DNA from 2 places in the Bacillus sp. 41-22 genome. Region 1 is predicted to be linked to the other one. Evidence: predicted binding sites of a transcription regulator. Region 1 holds the regulator's gene; the other holds the start of a gene.
The links. The regulator Rex, encoded in region 1, represses fermentation and respiration genes when NADH is low (regulators of the CRP and FNR family bind a similar motif). The targets are predictions, from matches to a motif close to TTGTGAAATATTTCACAA.
Positions count from the first base shown of each region.

Region 2: the regulator Rex is predicted to act here: its motif matches at 1,623-1,640, upstream of LCF45_RS24060 (L-lactate dehydrogenase).

Region 1 covers NZ_CP084035.1:259,969-263,613, reverse strand. The annotation lists partial or broken gene groL (chaperonin GroEL) at 1-91, opposite strand, end outside; gene groES (co-chaperone GroES) at 129-413, opposite strand; gene LCF45_RS01525 (CPBP family intramembrane glutamic endopeptidase) at 816-1,565, shown strand; gene LCF45_RS01520 (YdiK family protein) at 1,562-1,753, shown strand; gene LCF45_RS01515 (redox-sensing transcriptional repressor Rex) at 1,783-2,412, opposite strand; gene LCF45_RS01510 (ABC-F family ATP-binding cassette domain-containing protein) at 2,600-3,645, shown strand, end outside.
Region 2 covers NZ_CP084035.1:4,681,178-4,684,822, reverse strand. The annotation lists gene LCF45_RS24070 (DUF4179 domain-containing protein) at 1-948, shown strand, start outside; partial or broken gene LCF45_RS24065 (IS4 family transposase) at 1,119-1,362, shown strand; gene LCF45_RS24060 (L-lactate dehydrogenase) at 1,786-2,730, shown strand; partial or broken gene LCF45_RS24055 (dockerin type I domain-containing protein) at 2,904-3,257, opposite strand; partial or broken gene LCF45_RS24050 (TasA family protein) at 3,251-3,370, opposite strand.

The DNA.
Region 1 (3,645 bases):
CAAGCGTTACTTTTACTGCGTTTGCAAGAGTGTCGACACCGCGAAGCATCGAACGACGTGCTTCTTCACTAAATTTAATATCTTTTGCCATAATAATTGACCCCCTTGGATTTTTAAAATGTATATAATTAACCGATAATTGCTAAAATGTCACTTTCACGTAAAATCAAGTAGTCTGTACCTTCGTATTTCACTTCAGTACCTGCATATTTTGAGAAGATGATAAGATCACCTGCTGCTACCTCTAAAGCAACACGCTCACCATTTTCAAGCACTCGGCCTGTACCTACTGCAATAACTTTACCCTCTTGTGGTTTTTCTTTTGCAGTTTCTGGTAATACAATACCACTTGCTGTTTTTTCTTCTGCTTGAACAAGTTCAATTACAACGCGATCACCTAATGGCTTTAGCATGAACAATAACCTCCTCATTTTGTTATGTAAATTTTATTTATTAGCACTCAAGTCACACGAGTGCTAACACACTTCTAATAATAAATAATCTCAATTTCTTTTGCAAGTAAAAAAATCATAATTTTTTCGCAAATTACTTTATGCACTTTCCTAGATATCATTACTTCTTCTACTGCCTTTACTATATGAATCGTTGTTCCCACTTCTTGTATGTTACAATATGAAAGACACCCTAAGTTGTTTTCGCTAAACGTACAACTTTTTCCTGTCTCCTATTTTATTTTCAAATACTTATTTACAAAAAAAATATAATTCAAATGAAAGTTTATATCGTAGGTAGCATATTTACATGTTATCCTACCTTATCTCATACACTAGCGTTAGAAAGGATGGTTAAACCATTTGAAAAAACAATATTGGTGGATTATCGTTACATACATTTTAATGCAGTTATCAGGCATTGCCGGGTTACCGCTTCTCCTGAAAACTGGACTATACGATAATAGGGGATTTACTAGAGAGGAAAAACTTCAACTCATAACTGGTCATTGGGCTATCATTAGCTTTTTCATTGCATTATGCGTTGTACTTTGGTTACTCAGAACAGACATTCGTGACAGGCATTTAGATAAAATGCGCTCTACTGTTCCAGCTACAATTGGGTGGATTTTTATTGGTTTCTTCTTAGCGCTGTTCTCGCAAAGCATTGCCGGTATGATCGAAATGCGTTTATTAGGGATTACACCGGGATCTGAAAATACAGCAAGACTTATGGACATCGCAAGAACGACACCTTGGTTCCTTATTGTCATATCTATAATAGGACCTATTTTGGAAGAAATTGTATTTAGAAAAATTTTATTCGGTACACTTTATAAGAAGTTTAACTTCTTTATTGCCGCTATTATTAGTTCACTTGTATTCGCGGCGATTCATTTTGATTTTACTCACTTATTGGTATACACTTCTATGGGGCTCGTATTCGCCTTTTTATACGTAAAAACGAAACGAATTATAGTTCCTATTGCAGCTCATGTTGCAATGAATACATTAGTTGCAGTTGCTCAAGTTGTAGTAAGCAATGAGCAAATTCAAGAAATGATTAAAGAAGCTGAAAAAATGCAAGGCTTTATCGGAGGATTTTTAGTATGAGAAACTCACCATTGTTCATGGCTGCATTGTACTTTCTTCTTGGATGTATCTTTACACGCTTCGCCATTACGAACGTAACAGATACAATCTGGAATATGTGGACAATACTATTTGCAGTTATGGCAACAATTGATTTTAATTTGGCACTTCGCCTTATCTTAGTTAAATTCACAAAGAAAAAACAATAATAAAACGCAGAGGTCATCTCCTCTGCGTTTTATTGTGGATAATTCTTCAAAAAGTAAACAAGAGTTTGTAACTCTACAGCTAAATCAATGTGATGAATCCTTATATTCTCTGACACATTTAAGCGTGCTGGTGTGAAATTTAAAATACCATGCACGTTCGTTTCTGCCAATCTATCTGCCACAGATTGCGCTACTGTAGCGGGTACCGTTAATATTGCCACTTGTATATCAGTTGATAAACGTTCTTCTAGTTCATCCAAATGATATACAGGAATGCCTCCGATTTCTGTTCCAACTTTCTCTTCACTAACATCAAACGCCATTTCAATTTTTGTATTATTGTTTTTCGTGAAATTATAATGTAAGAAAGCGGTCCCTAAATTACCTACTCCAATAAGTGCCACGCGTGTTATATCATCTTGGTCGAGTGTTTCACGGAAAAATGATAATAAATAATTTACGTTATATCCATATCCTTTTTTCCCTAACGCTCCAAAATATGAAAAATCTCTTCGAATAGTTGCGGAATCAACCTTTACCGCTTCACTCAATTCGGCTGATGAAACACGTTGCTTACCAGAAAGAGATAAGTTTTGGATAAATCGATAGTATAGAGGCAATCGTTTGGCAGTGGCCTGTGGAATTTTTTGCTGATCCATATAACCTCTCCTCTCTTCCTATCTTTATTCTTATACTTGAATCAAATACAGAAGTTTAGTACTCATGAATTTCCTTGTATAATAAAGAGAAGAAGTATTCTCTCTTTATTTTAAACTATACACTATTTTTAGTATGATTGAGAAATATAAACATGGCAAAGTTAAGAAATTATTTGAGGTGAAAACATTGATATTATTACAAGTGAATGGGCTTTCGAAATTATACGGTGCAGAAACGATTCTTGCAAACATAAAATTGGAAGTACAAACAAAAGATCGTATCGCATTAGTCGGACGAAATGGAGCTGGAAAATCTACATTATTAAAAATAATAGCTGGCGAGTTATCTCATGATGGTGGTGAAATTATAAAACCGAAAGATGTCTCAATGGGGTATTTAGCTCAAAATACCGGATTAGAAACGTCTTTAACAATTTGGGATGAAATGTTAACCGTCTTTACACACTTGCAGCAGATGGAGACAAAACTTCGAAGGCTAGAGCAAGAGATGGGAAAAGAAGAAAACTTTTCAAATGCGGCTATATATGAGAAATTATTAGCTGATTATGACCAATTACAATTAGATTATAAAGATCAAGGCGGCTATCAGTACGAAGCGGATATACGCTCAATTTTAAGCGGTCTTGGCTTCCCAGTTGAAACGCATCAGACGAAAATTTCCACATTAAGTGGTGGACAAAAGACTCGATTAGCTCTTGGGAAATTATTATTAACTAGACCAGACTTACTTATTTTAGACGAACCTACAAACCATTTGGACATCGAGACACTAACATGGCTTGAACAATATTTACAAGGCTATCCTGGCGCGATTTTAATCGTTTCCCATGACCGTTATTTCTTAGATAAACTCGTTACACAAGTATACGAAATTTCTAATAAGGAAAGCCGACGATTTGTTGGTAACTACAGTAAATATTTAGACTCAAAATCAGCTCTATACGAGCAAGAAATGAAGCGTTATGAAAAACAACAAGATGAAATTTCTAAACTGGAAGACTTTGTACAAAAAAATATAGCTCGTGCATCTACGACAAAACGCGCTCAAAGTCGCCGTAAACAATTAGACAGAATGGAAGTATTAACTAGACCATTAGGCGATTCTAAATCAGCTTCCTTCCACTTCGATATTGAAAAACAAAGTGGAAATGATGTTTTACAAGTGAAAGATGCAACTATTGGCTATTATCAGGAACCGATTATTGAACATGT
Region 2 (3,645 bases), 840 kb from region 1:
ATGCTTCAAGCTAAGAAAAATCAATACCGTAGAAAAAAAACAATCAAGTATTCTAGTCTTGTTGCTTGTGGAATATGTGTTTCTCTCTTAGGTTTTGGATTCATTTCTCCTGCTATGGCAAAGACTTTATCGAGTGTTCCAGTTATAGGCCCCATTTATGCACAATTTAATGATATTGCTTCTGATAAAATTGAAAAGGATGAGCTTGCTACATCAATTGAAAGACAAGATAACCATAGTGGTTTAACGATGAATGTGAAAGAAGCAGTTTACGATGGCGGACGTTTAGTGATCACGGTGGAATACAAAGGAGAAAATACTATTTCCAATAGCAATGAAGAGAAAGCTGGATTTAGTTATGTAACCATTAATGGGAAAGAAGTCAGAGCTGCAATTAGTTCTACTTCACAGAAGTCAAAAGGACGAAACACCATTATTGAGCAGCATGAATTCACTCTGGCTAATTACGGTGAATTTGGTGATAAAATTGATGTTTCCGTCCATGGAGAAGATTTATTTGGAAAAGCAGGAACATGGAATGTAGCATTTCCTCTTACAAAAGTTGAAGGTGAGATTCGTAAATTTACTCCTAATATAAAAACATTAACGAAAGATAATCTGTATGCATTAACAGTAGATCAAGTAACTTTTTCTTCACTTTCAACGAGGATTGATTTGACCTTTGATTATCCAAAAGAAATGGAAGCTAATGATAGTTGGCCAGCACTTGATTATACTGTCACTGATGTTAAAGGAAAAATCTACGAAGGAGTCAGCTTGCAAGTTGGTAGCACGGGACTCTACGGACACCATATTGTTTTAGCTCTTCCACCAATGGATAATCCTCCAAAATCCTTAACAATTAAACCTACGTATCTTAGTGGTCAAAATGATACTTTAAAAAATGGAGGTTCTGAAGATTTAAAAATGACTGTTTTACTACAATAATTGAAGGGCTTTGCTAGGTTTCCATGTCTATTGACTGTTAATAAGTGACGTTGTGTTAACTTGATGTGTATGGAAAAAACATCACTATCAAGCTAAGATAAATTTGTATCCATGTAATCAAAAAAACGCTATTCTTTTTGTAGAATTATACAGAAAGGATGGCGTTTTTGATGAAGTCTATCATTTCAAATGAACTGAACCTTTTCGCACAAGAGCTCCAGTAGTCCTACAAGAGATCGCCAAACAAGTTGGTTTTATACAGCGATCTAGCAAGTATCAAGCAAACGAACTCATTGCCCTTTGCGTATGGCTCAGTCAAGAAATTGCATACAATTGTGCAGTCAGTTAGAAGTTTCTACAGGTGTACTTATGAGCTCAGAAGGACTGAATCAACGCTTTAATCCAGAAGCTGTCTTTCAATAGGTGATCTACTGAAGGCAGCTTCTTTATGCTGTTATTATTATAGGGTTTTGTCGGTAAGTCGATATTCCTTGTCGAATCGTTGATATATTTTGAGTTACGGTAGATATATTCTAAAAATCGTTGATATATTTAAATAATCGTCGATATAATTTCACTTACCGACAAAAAACCTAAGAAAAACCCTTTCACAATCTAAAGAAAACGCCTCCATTGAGATGGATTTCACCCGCACTCTAATAACTTTACACTCTATGTGAAAAAGTTCACAAATAGGTCATAATTTGTGAAGGAATTCACAATAATCCGTGCTACAATATGTATGTAAAGAAGTTAAACAACATTAAATTAGTATTTTAATTAATTACTTAAACAATAATAAAAAATAGATATAAACAATTGAAAGGGGAAATTAACATGAAAAAAGGTATCAATCGCGTAGTATTAGTAGGAACAGGAGCTGTAGGTTGTAGTTACGCTTACTCAATGATCAACCAAGGTGTAGCTGAAGAATTCGTACTAGTAGATGTTAATGAAGCAAAAGCAGAAGGAGAAGCAATGGACTTAAGCCATGCGGTACCATTCTCTCCAGCACCAACAAAAGTTTGGAGCGGTAGCTATGCAGATTGTAAAGATGCAGATTTAGTAGTTATCACTGCTGGATTACCACAAAAGCCAGGTGAAACTCGTTTAGACTTAGTTGAGAAAAATACAAAGATCTTTAAACAAATCGTTCGCGGTATTATGGATAGCGGATTCGATGGAATCTTCTTAATCGCAACTAACCCAGTTGATATTTTAACTTACGTAACTTGGAAAGAATCTGGTTTACCGAAAGAGCGCGTAATCGGTTCTGGTACTACTTTAGACTCTGCTCGTTTCCGTTACATGTTAGGTGACTACTTAGATGTAGATCCACGTAACGTTCATGCTTACATCGTTGGTGAGCACGGTGACACTGAACTTCCAGTATGGAGCCACGCTACTGTAGGTGTACAAAAACTAGAAACAATCTTAGCGAACAACGAACAGTATAACCAAGAAGATTTAGATAAAATCTTTGAAAATGTACGCGATGCAGCTTACCACATTATTGAGCGTAAAGGCGCAACTTACTACGGAATCGGTATGTCACTACTTCGTGTAACTAAAGCAATCTTAAGCAACGAGAACAGCGTATTAACTGTATCGGCATACCTTGAAGGTCAATATGGTGAGAAAGATGCTTTCGTAGGTGTTCCAGCTGTTATTAACCGCGAAGGTGTACGTGAAATCGTAGAACTTGAGCTAAATGAAGAAGAAAAAGCGAAATTCGCTCATTCTGTAAAAGTATTAAAAGAAACCATGGCACCAGTACTATAATAATTGCTAAATAATTCAGAGGCGGGAAACTGCTTCCTACCTCTGAGTTTTTATATAATTTAATATAAATTCCTTTTCCGGTTTCCCTTGTATATCCCCAATATACCCCTTTTGCTGGATAAGGGTCGTTTATAGAAAAGAGCACTCTACTTTATATAGAGTGCTCTTTATTATTATTTTTTAGGTGTTAATCCTAATTTCTTTAAAATATCTGCCAGTGTACCGCTTTTTGATTTTTCTACAGGTGTTTGTGATTTTGCTGCATCTGGTCCTTTTTTCAAGAATTTCTTTTCTACGAAGCGAATGTCTTTTTCGTCGACGATGCCGTCATTATTAAGATCGCCATCTTTTACAGATACTCCTTTTTTACCATAGTTATTAGCGATAATTTCAGCATCTTTAATATCAATTATTTTATCGCCATTTACGTCGCCTGCAAGGTTTTCATCTGGACGAGCATATTAATATTGACCGAGTAGCTTACCATCTTTTTCATTACCTAATTTCGTTGTTAGACGGTTTGAAATGAATTACCCGATGTTTCAGAATCACTGAAATAGGCGAATACACCGCCGAATGTAAGGGATAAGCCAAGTGAAGCTGTGACAACTCCCATTCCAACCTTTTGTTTTAATGACATAAGAAAGCTCCCTAATTTAATTTTTATCAGACTTTCGCCTGGAGCATCGATAGAGTAAACATAGTGTTTCAGTATGAATTATATTTGCGAAGGTTCAATGTTCTTTATTGAGAATGAGTATATGCTTATGAATTTTCCATTTCAATAAAATTGTGACAAAAAATATTGAGAAACATTTTTTTATAACAGATTATTTTGTTACGATTTTAAGTGATAAATAGCGAGTAAAATAGGATAAATCTTATGAAATAAAGGTTGAGAAATAAATAATAGGA